Regions from separate parts of the Kocuria turfanensis genome, predicted to be linked through region 1. Evidence: predicted binding sites of a transcription regulator. Region 1 holds the regulator's gene; the other holds the start of a gene.
What was found. The regulator LexA, encoded in region 1, represses DNA repair genes until DNA is damaged. The targets are predictions, from matches to a motif close to TCGAACANNTGTTCGA.

Region 2: a site for LexA is predicted at 3,938-3,953, ahead of AYX06_RS19015 (LexA family protein). Genes of this name have one in related genera too.

What each region holds. Positions count from the first base shown of each region.
Region 1 covers NZ_CP014480.1:3,698,969-3,706,438, forward strand. Annotated here, with positions in the region: gene hflX (GTPase HflX) at 1-1,583, shown strand, start outside; gene AYX06_RS16860 (ATP-dependent DNA helicase) at 1,588-3,669, shown strand; gene lexA (transcriptional repressor LexA) at 3,730-4,422, opposite strand; gene AYX06_RS16870 (LysM peptidoglycan-binding domain-containing protein) at 4,847-5,266, shown strand; gene AYX06_RS16875 (DMT family transporter) at 5,399-5,782, shown strand; gene AYX06_RS16880 (DMT family transporter) at 5,782-6,102, shown strand; gene AYX06_RS16885 (histidinol-phosphate transaminase) at 6,173-7,276, shown strand; gene hisB (imidazoleglycerol-phosphate dehydratase HisB) at 7,419-7,470, shown strand, end outside.
Region 2 covers NZ_CP014484.1:42,884-50,353, forward strand. Annotated here, with positions in the region: partial or broken gene AYX06_RS19005 (IS110 family RNA-guided transposase) at 1-100, opposite strand, end outside; gene AYX06_RS20075 (DUF5677 domain-containing protein) at 415-1,299, opposite strand; gene AYX06_RS19010 (Y-family DNA polymerase) at 2,213-3,472, opposite strand; gene AYX06_RS19015 (LexA family protein) at 3,487-3,927, opposite strand; gene AYX06_RS19020 (hypothetical protein) at 4,056-5,156, opposite strand; gene AYX06_RS19590 (hypothetical protein) at 5,424-5,639, opposite strand; gene AYX06_RS20310 (M48 family metalloprotease) at 6,029-6,322, shown strand; gene AYX06_RS19030 (hypothetical protein) at 6,327-7,286, shown strand.

The DNA of each region.
Region 1 (7,470 bases):
ACGGCCTGAGCCGGCAGGACCTCGAGGACGTCGTCGAGCGCGTCCTCTCCCGGGCCCGGGCCCGGGAGGCCGACGCCGGAGAGCGCGCCGACCGCCGGTCCGAGGACTCCGGGGCCGCCGGGAGCGGCCTCCTGACCGGCCGCGCCCGCGAACTGGCCGACAGCGGCCAGGAGCACTCGCAGCACGACGGCGAGCAGCAGGACCTCGACGAGCGCCGCGCCCTGCGCCGGGTCGGGGGCCTGTCCACCGAGCTCGAGGACGTCACGGAGCTCGAGTACCGCCAGCTGCGCCTCGAGCGCGTGGTCCTGGCCGGGCTCTGGACCGAGGGCACGCTCGAGGAGGCGGAGAACTCCCTGCGGGAGCTCGCCGCGCTCGCCGAGACCGCCGGCTCCGAGGTGCTGGACGGCATCGTCCAGCGCCGGCTCAAGCCCGACCCCGCCACGTTCCTGGGCTCCGGCAAGGCCAAGGAGCTGCGCGACATCGTCGCCGCCACCGGCGCCGACACCGTCATCGTGGACTCCGAGCTGGCCCCGTCCCAGCGGCGCGGGCTGGAGGACGTCGTCAAGGTCAAGGTCATCGACCGCACCGGTCTGATCCTCGACATCTTCGCCCAGCACGCCAAGTCCAAGGAGGGCAAGGCGCAGGTCGAGCTCGCCCAGCTCGAGTACCTGCTCCCGCGCCTGCGCGGCTGGGGCGAGTCCCTGTCCCGCCAGGCCGGTGGCCGTGCGGCCGCCGGTGAGGGCATCGGCTCCCGCGGGCCCGGTGAGACCAAGATCGAGCTGGACCGCCGCCGGATCCGCACGCGGATGGCCAAGCTGCGCCGCGAGATCGCCGCCATGAAGCCGGCCCGGGAGACCAAGCGGCTCAACCGCCGCCGCAACTCGGTGCCCTCCGTGGCGATCGCCGGCTACACCAACGCGGGCAAGTCCTCGCTGCTCAACCGGCTCACGGACGCCGGGGTGCTCGTGGAGAACGCGCTGTTCGCGACCCTGGACCCCACGGTCCGCCGCGCGCAGACCCCGGACGGGATCGGCTACACGCTCTCGGACACGGTCGGCTTCGTGCGGTCCCTGCCGACCCAGCTCGTGGAGGCGTTCCGCTCCACGCTGGAGGAGGTCGCCGACGCCGACCTCATCCTGCACGTGGTGGACGCCTCCCACCCGGACCCCGAGGGCCAGATCCGGGCGGTGCGCCAGGTGTTCACCGACATCGACGCGCAGAACATCCCGGAGATCATCGTGCTCAACAAGGTCGACGCCGCGGACCCCTTCGTGGTCGAGCGGATCCGGCAGCGCGAGCGCAACGTCGTGGTGGTCTCCGCCCGCACCGGGGAGGGCCTCGACGCGCTGCGGGAGCGGATCAGCGAGTCCATCCCGCGCCCGGAGACGGTGCTGGACCTGCTGGTCCCGTACCAGCGCGGCGACGTCGTCAGCCGGCTGCACGACTGGGACGCGGAGATCCTGCGCACCGAGCACCTGCCCGAGGGCACGCACCTGCTGGTGAAGGTCCGCGAGGACCTGGCGGCCGAGCTCGCGGAGTTCGCCCCGGAGCACGCGCCCGGCTTCGGCGCCGAGAGCGCCTGAGCCGGTGCCCGCAGCATTCGTCGACGAGTCCGGGCGGGACGTCTCCGGCACCCGGCCGGAGACCCTGCCCGGGGCCCAGGACGCCCTGGGCCTGCTCGACACCGCCGTCACGGCGATGGGCGGGCAGGTCCGGGACGGGCAGCGGCTGATGACCGCCAAGGTCGCGGAGGCCCTCGACCGCGGCCGGCACCTGCTGGTCCAGGCCGGCACCGGCACCGGCAAGTCCCTCGCCTACCTGGCCCCGCTCGTGGCGCACGCCCAGCACGCGGACAAGCCGGTGGTGGTGGCCACCGCGACCCTCGCCCTGCAGTCGCAGATCGTGGGCCGGGACGTCCCCCGCCTGCTGGCCGCCCTGGAGGGGGAGCTCGAGCGCGAGGTCGACGTCGCCCTGCTCAAGGGCCGCAGCAACTACGCCTGCCTGCACAAGCTCGAGGGCGGCTACCCGTCCGAGGACGACCCCGGCGCGCTCTTCGCCCTGCCCGACGCCGCCCCGCACCCCGGCGCCGCGCAGCCGGAGGCCACCGAGCAGCCCGGCCGGCTGGGCCAGGAGGTCCAGCGCCTGCGGGAGTGGGCGCGCGCCACGGACACCGGTGACCGCGACGAACTGCTCCCGGGCGTGAGCGACAAGGCGTGGCGCCAGGTCTCCGTGACCGCCAAGGAGTGCCTGGGCCGCAGCTGCCCCCTGGTCGAGCAGTGCTTCGCCGAGCTCGCCAAGCAGCGGGCCGGGGAGGCGGACATCGTGATCACCAACCACGCCCTGCTCGCGATCAACGCGTTCGAGGGCATCACGGTCCTGCCCGAGCACGACGTCGTGGTGATCGACGAGGCCCACGAGCTGCAGGACCGGGTCACTGGGGCGGTCACCGGCCAGCTCTCCGCCGCCATGGTGCGCGCGGCGGCCGCCTCCGCGCGCAAGCACACCGCCGCGAACCCCGACTCCCTCACCGCCGGTGCCGCCAACCTGGAGGCCGCGCTGCTGGGCGCGCCCGCCGAGCTGCTGCACCGGGGCCTCGACGACGCCCAGGCGGCGGCCGTGACCCAGATCCGGGACGCCGCCCGCACGGTGATGAGCGAGTCCAAGGGCGGCTCCGGGGGCGAGAAGGACGGGGACGCCGGACGGCAGATGGCCCGCTCGCGCGTCAGCGACGTGCTCGAGCTGGCCGAGCGCATCCTCGCCGCCGCAGACTCCCGCGAGGTGCTGTGGATCTCGCGGCAGGGCGGGTGGGAGCCCGGCCGCGGGTACGTCCCCGCCGAGGACACCGACCCGGCCACCCTGCACGTCGCGCCGCTGTCGGTGGCCGGGACCCTGCGGGAGGGCCTCTTCGACGGCCGCACCGTGGTGCTGACCTCGGCGACACTGTCCGTCGGCTCCTCCTTCGACGCCCCCGCCGGGGCCCTCGGGCTGCGCGGCGAGGGCGCCCCGCGCTGGGAGGGCGTGGACGTGGGCAGCCCCTTCGACTACCCGAAACAGGGGATCCTCTACCTCGCCAAGCACCTGGAGAAGCCGGGCCGGCGCCTGACCGAGGCCCAGCTGGAGGAGATGCTCGCCCTGCTCGAGGCCTCGCGCGGCGGGGCGCTGGGCCTGTTCTCCTCCCGCCGGGCGGCGGAGGAGGCCGCGGAGGCCCTGCGCGGGCGCACCGACCTGCCGATCCTCTGCCAGGGGGAGTCCTCGCTGGCGGGACTCGTCCAGGAGTTCACCGACGACCCCGCCACGAGCCTCTTCGGCACGATGAGCCTGTGGCAGGGCGTCGACGTCCCGGGGGCCTCGTGCCGGCTGGTGATGATCGACCGGATCCCGTTCCCGCGCCCGGACGACCCGCTGTCCACGGCCCGCAGCCGGGCGGCCGAGCGGGCGGGGGGCAACGGCTTCATGTCCGTCTCGGCGACGCACGCGGCCGTGCGGCTGGCCCAGGGGGCCGGCCGGCTCATCCGCGCCGGCGGGGACCGCGGCGTCGTGGCGATCCTGGACTCCCGCATCGCCACGGCCCGCTACGGGGGGTTCCTGCGGGGGTCCCTGCCGCCGCTGTGGACCACCACGGACCGCTCGGTGGTGCTCGGGGCCCTGACGCGCCTGGCGACGGCCTGACCCGGTCAGGACACGGCACGGGGCCCGGCCGATCGGCCGGCGAGTGCCGGACGGCGGGTGTCAGAGGCTGCGCAGCACCGAGACGACCTTGCCCATCACCGTGGCGTGGTCCCCGAGGATGGGCTCGTAGCGCGTGTTCTGCGGGAGCAGCCAGGTGTGCCCGTCGCGCTGGCGGAAGGTCTTCACCGTGGCCTCGTCGTCGAGCAGGGCGGCCACGATGTCCCCGTTGTCGGCCGCGCTCTGCCGGCGGACCACGACCCAGTCGCCGTCGCAGATGGCCGCGTCGATCATCGAGTCGCCCTTGACCCGCAGCATGAACAGCTCGCCGTGGCCGACCAGCTGGCGGGGCAGCGCCAGCACGTCCTCCACGTCCTGCTCGGCGGTGATCGGCCCGCCGGCGGCGATGTGCCCCACCAGGGGCACCATCGTCACGTCCGCGGAGGTGGACAGCTCCGCCACCCCGCCCGGTGCACCGGCGCGCGGGCCGCGGGGCGCGTCCGCCGGCTCGTGCGGGGCCTCCGGGGTCTCCGGGGCGGCCGCGTCGCGCAGCTGCAGGGGCGTGAGCACCTCCATCGCCCGGGGGCGCTTCGGGTCCCGGCGCAGGTAGCCCAGCTTCTCGAGCTGGGAGAGCTGGTGGGTGACGCTGGAGAGCGAGGCCAGGCCCACGAGGTCGCCGATCTCGCGCATCGACGGCGGATATCCGTGCTCGGCGATGGAGCGCTGGATGGCCTCGAGGATGGTGCGCTGGCGCACGCTGAGACCCCGGCCGCGGGGGCGGCCGCCGGACCGCGCGGCCCGGGGGCGGGACTCCTCGGGGGTGGGGGGCTGAGCCATGGGAGCGTCGTCCTTTCGCGTCCGGCTGGTGGTGCCTCCGGTGCGCGCCGGCCCCGTTCCGATGTCGGACCCGGGTGCTTCGATGGGTCCAGCCAGCAGGGAGCCGGGGGAAGTCGGAACGCGTGCCGGCCCGAGGCCCGAACGTGCTCCCAGCCTAGGCGACACGCCGTGTGTCTTCAAACATATGTACGACCCGGTGTCGACAGCCTTCGCAGACGCGTGCTAGACATGGGTCATCGGTATTCGAAAGTATGTTCGATCGCATGCAGGCCCGGACGGGCCGCCGGTCGGACCGGTGTTCGAGATCGCCCGCCCCGTGCGGGAACGTCAAGGAGTTCATGTCATGAGTGCCAGTGCCACCCTCAGCGCCGTCGTCGCGCGCCGCCCCCGATCCCTCGGCGGCCCGGCCCGCGCGGCTCGCCGGGCCCGCCCGTCGGCAGGGACCTCCCGCGCTCCGCTGGTGCTGACCCGGCGGGGCCGCCTGGTCCTGCTGGGCCTGCCCGTCCTGGCCGGCTCCGCGGCCCTGGTGGTGCTGGCCGTGATCTTCCTCGTCCCGTCCACGGCCACGGCCACCAGCGAGCCCGTCGCGGGCGCCGGGACGGAGCAGGCCACGGTGCACCCGGGGCAGAGCCTGTGGGACCTGGCCGTGCTGGCCGACCCGGAGCGCGACCCGCGGGACGTCATGGACGAGATCGTGGAGCTCAACGACCTCGACAGCTCCGTCCTCCAGGCGGGCCAGCTCCTGGAGGTCCCCGCCGCCTGAACGGCGGCCCGTCCCGCCGGGACGGCCCCCGGGCACCCCGTCCCGGCGCCGCGCTCGGCATCGGTAGGGTCGGGGGCATGAGCACCGGAGCCCTCCACCCGCGTCCCGACCGCGGGAACCCGCCGCCCCCCCGTGTCCGCCCGTGAGCCCCGGCGGCCTCCCCGGACCCGGGCGAGCACCGTCTGGCCGCTGCTGGGTGCCGCGATCTGCAGCGAGGTGGCCGCCTCACTGGCCCTGAAGGCGGCCCTGGGGCACCCCGGCTGGTACCTGCTCGTGGTCACCGGATACAGCGCCGCGTTCGTGTTCCTCGCGGCGGTGCTGCGCCGCGGTCTGCCCGTCGGCGTGGCCTACGGCATCTGGGCGGCGACGGGCGTGACGCTCACCGCCCTCCTGGCGGCCCTGGTCTTCGGGGAGGCGCTGACCCTGCTGGTGCTCGCCGGCATCGTCCTGGTCGTCGCCGGGGTGCTGTGCGTGGAGGTCGGCGCCCACCGGGCCGCCCGGGACGGCGGCGCCTGATGGCCTGGCTCTACCTGACCGGGGCGATCCTCACCGAGGTCGCCGCCACCCTGTCCCTGCGGGTCGCCGCGGAGGGCCGCAGACGCTGGTACGCCGCCGTGGTGACCGGCTACCTGCTCGCGTTCACGCTGCTCGCCCTGGCCCTGCGCCACGGGCTGGGGCTGGGCGTGGCCTACGGCATCTGGGCCGCCGCGGGCGTGGCGCTCACCGCGGTCGCGGGCCGCCTGTTCTTCGGTGAGCCCCTGAGCCGGGTCATGGTGCTGGGCATCGCGCTCATCATGGGCGGAGTCCTGCTGATCGAGCTCGGCGCCGCCCACTGACCCACCCACTGACCCGCCCGCCCCGCCCCGGCCCGCGGGCGGGCACCGGGGGCAGGTCTAAACTGTTCGGGTGACGCAGAACCTGGACCGACTCAACGCCCTCCCGCTGCGCGACGACCTGCGCGGCAAGGCCCCCTACGGCGCCCCGCAGCTGGACGTCGCCGTGGCCCTCAACACCAACGAGAACACCCACCCGGTCCCGGCGGACGTGCACACCGCGATCGTGGAGGAGGTCACCGCGGCGGCCTGGACCCTCAACCGGTACCCGGACCGGGAGTTCACGGCCCTGCGGGAGGAGCTCGCCGCGTACCTGGGCCACGGGCTGGGGGCGGAGAACCTCTGGGCGGCCAACGGCTCCAACGAGATCCTGCAGCAGATCCTGCAGGCCTTCGGCGGTCCCGGGCGCTCCCTGCTCACCTTCGTCCCGACCTACTCCATGTACCCGCTGCTGGCCGCGGGCACGCACACCGGTTTCGTGGCGGGGGAGCGGTCCGCGGACTTCGGGCTCACCGCGGAGTCGGCGGCCGAGCAGGTCCGCCGGCACCGCCCCGACGTCGTCTTCCTCTGCTCGCCCAACAACCCGACAGGCACGGCCCTGGACGAGGACGTCGTCACGGCCGTGTACGAGGCCGGTGAGCCCCACCGGGCCGTCGTGGTCGTGGACGAGGCCTACGCGGAGTTCTCCCACGGGGGCACGGGCACCGCGCTGTCCCTGCTGGCGGGCCGGCCCCGCCTGATCGTCAGCCGCACCATGAGCAAGGCCTTCGCGCTCGCCGGCGCCCGGCTGGGCTACTTCGCCGCGGCCCCCGAGGTCGCGGACGCGATCCGCCTCGTGCGCCTGCCCTACCACCTCTCGGCCGTCACCCAGGCGACCGCCCTGGCCGCCCTGCGCCACTCGGAGGCGCTGCTGGCCAATGTCGAGGACATCAAGCGCCAGCGGGACCGCATCGTCGAGGAGCTGCGCCGGCTCGGGCTCGCACCGGCGGCGTCGGACTCCAACTTCGTGTTCTTCGGCGGGATGCCGGACTCGCGGGCCATGTGGCAGGCGCTGCTCGAGGACGGGGTGCTCGTGCGCGACGTCGGGATCCCCGGCCACCTGCGGGTCACCGCCGGCACGGAGGAGGAGACCACCGCCTTCCTGACCAGCATGGAGCGGATCGTCTCCGCCGGCTGAGACCCCGCGAGCCGGGGCCTCCCGTCCCGGATAGCATGGAGGCAGACAACCACCGGGCCCGACGCCCCGCCCGCCCGGGGCGGCCCGGGCCACCCCGCGGCCCGTCGACGGCCGCGCCGCGCCCGCGAGGAGTTCCACCCGCATGACCGACCAGAGCCCCACCGGCACCCGTGCCCCCCGCCGCGCCTCCCTGG
Region 2 (7,470 bases), on a different contig from region 1:
TCGCCTCGATCCGGATCGAGGCGATCTCTTGATGGGTGTCGGGGTCGACCGCCGTGGCGGTGTGGGTGGATTTGTGCGGGTCGATACCAATCAGCATCATCGGAACCAGTCCTTCTGCCTCGAGTGGGGTAGGGATCCGCGGCTGACAATCCGACTTCGAGATACCTGCACCAGCGCCTCACCGTCATGCCTCTGTTGAGTCAAACCGCGAACAGACACCGGCGAGGCGACACACCCAAGGCGAGCCAGCCCGAAGGCGGCAGCAATCATTCGAGTCAACCCGCCCGGTGTCCTACGAGACGCTACGGGCAGCTGACCCGATCACGACACTCGCTACGTTTCATACAAGTCGGCAATCATTTTGGAGGCCCGCTAGGGCCGAGAGAATGTGCGGCAGCCTTCCTCACTAACCTGTCACCTCGCCAATCTGTCGCTGACCATGGAAATTGGGGTTGCTCGAGCAGCTTCCCTGGCCGCTCTTCGCGCTGCCTTTCGGATCCTCTTATGGTGCTCCTCGCTGAGCTCAAGCCGAGGGATAGCCCCGTTATCCCGGGCCACTCGGTCCAAGTAGTTCTGGCGGCCCACGTTGCCTTCGAGCATGCACACCGCCTGCGCCAACCAAATCATCGACGTCAGCAGTTGATGCGGCCACGTTAGATCCACGCCGACGTCGGGCTTCACTACCCGAATTGCTCCACCCGTCTCCAGCGGCATGCGGACCCACTGATGCAGGATTCCCGCCGTAGGGTGCGTCTCTTCTGACATCAGTCGATAGTGTGCATAAAAATCCTTGCTAGGCGTTAGTTCCCGACATCGGTCTTTGAAATTGGCGCCCCAGTGTGTGTGGTCATTTGCCAGGTTCGCCGGATCATGCTGCAGCTGGGCTCTTATTTGCTCCGCCCACTGAGTCCATGGTTCTTCGCCCATGCTGATGAACTCTTTAGCGGTCTTACTCCGTTCTTCACCAGAGTGCTGGGTCAGCGCCTTCCACCCGTCTGGCACTAAGGCCACCCACTGGGCTGTGACAGCCTGCTCGAATACAGCACGCACCAGCGGCACCAAGGCCGTCTCCGGGACACGCCTCACTGCGGATAGGTATGCACGCGCCTGCTCAAAGCCCTGTACAGCGAACCCGGCAACGTATAGGTATTGCCGGATATCCTCTGCTTCTACGCGAGGGTTGCGGGCCTGCCACCTGTCCCAGATGCGCAGAAGTTCCCTTAATGGCGCTAGATCGCGGGCTGCCACGACCATGCCCTCCCGGTAATTTGATCCACCCTGCGGCTGCTCGGTGCTCATTCTGTGTCCCGTGTTTTGTTCACAACTCGTGCGATGGCAATTCGCTGCATCTCCCGCATCTGTTGCTCGTGCTGTTCGTCGATAACGGCTTGTTCGCTGTCCTCGACTGCAACGACATCTTGCTTTCCAAATCCTTGACTCGAACAGTGGAGACCGATGGACACTTCTTCTACGAATTGGCTACGCCGTTCCCTGGGGCAGTACGGTACCCATTTGTCTCGCTTGGGGGACCACTTTTCGTACTTACCGTTCCATAGGTCCTGCGCAGCTTTGCCTGGAGATGCGACATGAACCCTGAATGCACGGTCTCGCAATCCCCTTCGGGGCCAGCCTGGCACTGCCCAGGTCAAGCCAACCATGACGTCCCTAGCGGTCCACGGTGCCGTGTGCGCAGTCATCTCCGCATCTGCTGGCCCCCCAGGGCGTTGCAAAACAACGATCATTGGTGGGTCCCCGGGCCCCCAGGACTCACGAGCCTTGGATAGCTGCACAACCTCGACACCATCTTTTGGTCCCCAAACCCGGAGCGACACGCCATATCTGGCCCCGGGTCCTACCGCGTGAATTCCGATGACCAGCTGTGTCGAGATTGTCGTCCCCGACGAGCGCCGCCCATTCGGACTGACTGATACCGGCAAGGGAACCTCTACCGGCCGAGCGGTAATGCGGAAATCAAGACCTTGAAGAGTCGCTTGCTGGCGATCGTGCAGCAGGGTGACCAGCGCAACTACTAGCGCCACCAGTGCCACTGTGAGCGCTCCCCACGACGACACAATGTCCTCTGTGTCGGTCAGGAACCTTCCAGCGTGTTGAAGAACATCTCCCACGATTCCAAGCCACTTTTCGATTGTCATCACCAAGTCATTTTCCCAGCAGGTCTATGCATTATGCGGCCACGACTCCTCAACTGCGCTCAACTGACGCTGCGAAGCTCGCTCCAGTCGGTGGTGTATCTGGGGGAGAGGTCGGCTTGGTGGTTGGCCCAGGGGGCGGGGGAGTGGGTGCCGATTCGGCCCAGGGCGAGGGTGCCGGTGCCGAAGCGGCGGTTGACCGCATCGATGAGCTCCCCGATCTGGGCGGGTTGCTCGAGCACTCCGGGCAGAACAGGCACGGCCCCCTCGAGGGCGAGGTCCATGCAGAGAATGCCGGCCCGCATGTAGGACATCCCGTGCATGAGCTTGGGCACCAGCGCCGACCGGGCGGCGGCCACCAGCGGGCCCGGCTCATTGGTGGGCACGGCCAGGCGCACGTGCGCGGAGACATTGTGCGCGGGCCCTGGCCGGTGCGGGGAGGTACTGGCAAAGACGGTGAAGCGTCCGGCCACCTCACCTTCCTTCCGCAGCCGGCGGGAGGCGCGTTGGGCGAACTCGGCTACGGCTTGGCCCACGATCTCCGGGTCCCAGATCGGGTCCGGGAAGGAGCGGGAGACTAGGATCTGGGCCTTGGTGGCCACCTCGTCCTCCACCGGGATGGCGGGGAACCCGTTGAGCTCCAGCACGGTGCGCATCTGCACCACGGAGAACTTGTGCCGGATGGCCACCGGGTCGGCATCACGCAAATCGGCGGTGGTCTCGATGCCCATCGCCTCCAGGCGTTTCGCCAGCCTCCCGGCGATTCCCCAGACCTCGGTGACGGGCAGGGCTTCCATGAGCCGGTCCCAGTACCCCTCCGGGGCCTGGTCCCAGTGCACCACCCCACCGGTGGCGGGCAGCTTTTTAGCGCATTCTGTGGCGATTTTCGCCCTCGTCTTGGAGCTGGCGATCCCGATGCTCACCGGCAGGCCGATGTTGCGGGCCACGGTGGCTTTGAGCCGGCGGGCCCACCGCACCTGCTCCTCGGGTGTGCCGTGCGGGGGGAGGAGGAAGCACTCGTCGATGGAGTACACCTCCTGCCCCCGTGCGTGGCGGGCCAGCAGCAGCATCACCCGCTCGGACAGGTCGGCGTAGAGCTGGTAGTTGGAGGAACGCTTCTCCAGCCGCCACCGCTTCGCGTCGGCGCGCAGCTGGAACCAGGGATCGCCCATCTTGATCCCCAGGGCCTTGGCCTCAGCGCTGCGGGCGACGACACAGCCGTCGTTGTTGGAGAGCACCACCAGTGGCTTGCCCGCCAGGGAGGGCTCGAAGAGGGCCTCGCAGGAGGCGTAGAAGTTGTTCACGTCGACCAGGGCGATCACCGTCGTCCACCGTCCTAGTGCAGCTTCCGCTGGTTGATGTGGCGGATTCCGTAGACCACGACACCCCAGATGTGCAGGGTCGACAGGGACGGGACCTCCACGTTGGGGTAGGCCGGGTTCTCCGGGTGCAGCACGACCCGGTCCGGGTGGACGTGCAGGGTCTTGATGGTGAAGTCGCCGTCGAGCACGGCGATCACCACGCTGCCGTGCTTGGGGGTCAGGGAGCGGTCCACGAGGACTTCGTCGCCGGAGTAGATCCCGATGCCTTCCATGGAGTCTCCGGTGACGCGGAAGATGAAAGTGGAGGTGACATCGCGGATGAGCACCTCGTTGAGGTCGATCCGGCCGTCGTCGAAGCTGTCCTGGGCAGGGGAGGGGAAGCCAGCCGGGACTCGGACCAGGACCGCAGAGACCAGCACGGGGCGGTCAATGGTGAGCGGTACTGAGTGTCTCATGCCGCCAGGATAGAACACATATTCTAAAGCTCATCCCATAAACACAATAGACCCGTACAAATATACGATGTGGCTAGTGCCGATGGTGCGGATTTTTCCCCGTCGACCGGACACGCCAAGGGGCCCGGCTACGGAGCCGAGGCGGCGCCGGCGGCTTGGTTTTGGCCGGCGGCGATCTGGGCGGCCCAGCGTTGCCGGAACGGCCGGCGGGGGCCAGGCTCGGGGGCCGACGCTGGCACGGCCGCGGAGGCAGCCAGGCGGGCCGCGGAGCGTTCAGCGGCGGCGCGTGCTGCCGCACGGCGCTGAGCGGCCTCGGCGGCGACACGCTGGTCCCGCGACCGCATCGGGGTGCCGTCGGGGTGGGTCCAGGCGCGCATTCGGGCGGTGAGCCAGGCTCCGGGGTTCTCGATGCCCTCCACGGTCAGGAAGCCGTAGCGGGTGCCCTGAGGCGTCCAGTCCAGGGCGGTGAGCACATCGGCGATGGTCCATCCGGCCTCGAAGAACGGCCTGAGCACGCTCACGACGTGGGCGGTGGTGAGCTGGCGCAGGACGATGGCCTCGTGCTGGAGCTCCAGGGCAGCCGCCCGCTGAGTCTCCTTCCGCGCCCGACGGGTCATCCGCCCCGTCAAAGGCTCCGTCGTCGCATGACGGGGCCACAGCGAGGCTGTACGACGACTCAGGGCGGCGACCACTTCGCGCCGCTGCGCGGCGCGCTTTCGGGTGGGTCGCGGCGCAGCCGCGTCCTTCGGGGAAACCTCTTCGCGCGCGTGCGGGGAAAGACTCTCCCACTTCGTGGGGACCGGGGTGTCAGTTAGTTCCACAGGCTCCATTGCCGGCTGGACGGTGTTGTGGATGAGCGCGTAGACGGGGGCCTCGCCCTGGGCGCGACCGGTGGAGCGCGGGGTGCGCCCCGCGCTGCGGCCGGTGGCCACCACGGCCAGCAGCCCGCAGTCGCGCAGGTGACGGATCACCCGCGCCACAGTGGAGCGGGAGCGGTCGATCTTCGCAGCGACCCAGTCCCAGGTCGTGCGCCAGGTGCGCGAGGCGGGGTTCTGCTGGGAGCAGATGATCTCCACCACGGCCAGCACGTTCGCCCGAGCATCGGCACGGATCAATTCCAGGCTGGGGTGCTCCAGCACGGCCCGGCGCCAGGCGACGACGTGCTTGGCGAGCTGGCAGCCCTTGGGCACTGCCCGCTGCACGACGGCCTTGGACTGCTCATGCTCCACCCGCACCCGACGGCGACGAGAGGGGAACTCCCCAGCGGCCTCGAGAGCAGCGTCAGGGGCGGAGTGTGACCGAAAATCGGCGTGACTGAGTGAAGAGGGGTCCATTTGCGGACGCGCCTCAGGTACACTAGGGGACACAACAGTCCCCTGGTATTGGGTTCATGAGGTTCCTGATTCAGTTCTGTTGAACCAGCTGTCACGAGTTTGGCGACCTGGGACAGCTGATTGACTTCGACGGCCCGCCTTGCCCGGCGGGCCGTCAGTCGTTTAAGCGGTGTTGCTGAGGGGGAGTTCTGTCTCCTGTGGGTTGTCGAGCTTGTTAGTCCTTCCCGAGTCACGCTCGATGAGCGCGCCGATGTACTCAGCCATGGAGAGCCCTACGCGAGAAGCGTTCTCTGCTGCCAACCGGTGCTGATCCAGTGTCAGGCGCATGCTGAATGGCACTTTGCGCCCGATCATCTTCGGTGGCTTGTACTCGGTCATGGCGCTAGTCTGCCACGGTAAATGCACATTTGCCCACAGCGGAGCGGCGTGTTTCCCAGCTAAAGCACATTTGCATACGGCGCCCCACGAAGAGGCGTGAACATGTTCATGGTAGAACATCACCGGTAGGCTCTTCTACCGACATGCGCACGAGCCTCCACCCCAAGCGCGAGCCGACTCGTGTGAGCTCCTCCCGGTACAGTCATGAGGTGAAAGTCCTGGCTCTTCCACTGCGCCTCCCCGGTGTTGACCTCGACCAGTTATTACCCAGTGCCTCGTCATTGAGATCCTGGCCGGACATACACGCGGCTGTGGAACGGCAGCACGGATACAAGATCAGTGTGGGACCAGCTCCGCAGAGCCTTGGTCGGTCAGTCACTGGCGTGTGGATGAGGACAGAGACGCAGTCCTACATCTTCCATGACGAGGGATGCGTACAGTCCGATGCATTCGTCAGGCACATCGTGGCGCACGAATATGGACACATCCTGCTGCGCCACAGCGGGTGCGAATTGAGCATCGGCACGGCGTTCTCCAAGGTGGGTAAGAATAAGAGCGTCCGGCAAGTCCTTGCCCGCAGCGATCGGTGGACCTCTCAGGAGAAGGACGCCGAGGCAATTGCTGTGGCCCTGGCTGCCCATCTCGCCGGCCAGCCAGACCCCATCCTCGAGCTGTTCGGCTGAGCCTGTGCTGATTGACCTACTCAAGCCCTGCGCCGCCTTGGTCCTGTTTGCCATCACCGTGCTGCGCCTGCCCGTCATCTTCCACCGTGCTCGTAGCCATGCCGCTTGGCTGGGCACCCTCCTGGGCGCCTTAGCCCTATCGATCAATCCGGTCTTCATCACGGAGCATGAGGTCGATGCTGTACTCGGTGGACACAACTGGTTCCACCTCGTACGCAACGTTCTCGTCTTGGGAGCCATGTGGTCCCTGCGAGTGGCCCTGCTGGAGGCACTACAGGCAAACCCCTGGCCCCGGCAACAGCGACGTGTTGAGGCGATGATCGCGGCCATGATCATTGGTCTGATGACGTTTTCGTTCTGGGGCATCGACAAGGCCGTGACCTCAATGGCATTCATCCCCGAGCACATCGACCAGTTACCTACGCTGCTCTACGGCACGGTCTACATGGCCGTGGCTGCGGGTTTGATGCTTGATATCTCTTGGCGCGTGCTCGGTGGACTGCGAGAGAAGCGCCGGCGCCACGCGCGGGTGCGCGTGGCACTGTCCTTGGTCTGTGCAGGGGCGCTGAGCATGGGAATTGCCTCAGTAATCGAGTGTCTCTACATGGCCGCAGACCACTTTCACGCTACTGACAGCCGTTTCATCACGGTCACGCATGCGGCCTTCGGACCGTTGTACCTACCCGGAGCCGGCTTGATGGCCGCGGGCCTGTTTGTGCTGGCAGCTTCGGCAGCACTTCGGCGTTGGCACCTCGGCGATCGCTACCACCTGGGTCGTCTCGTGGCAGAACGCCAAGGGAGACTGCGCCACGGCCTCGCCGTAGCGACCTGCAGCCCGCGACCTCGGCAGGATCTCTACAAGGCCATGATCGCTGCCTACGATGCCGAATCCCGTGGAGACATCCCTCCCTGTCCCAGAAGGGACAAGATGATGAAAGCCGTGGAGGCTCGCTTTGGTAGTTAGTACAGCAACAACGACCGAACACCGTGCTCGGAAGGTCGCTGTTGCGTTCAGCGAGGCGTTTCAACCCCCGATAGTGCTTTCCGTTCTATTTGTGATGATGCCCTCCCTGGTCCAGGGGGCAGGGCTTGCCGGAGCCCTGTGGGGACTCTTAGGGGCGTGCGCGATCTGCTTGATCCCCTTCGCC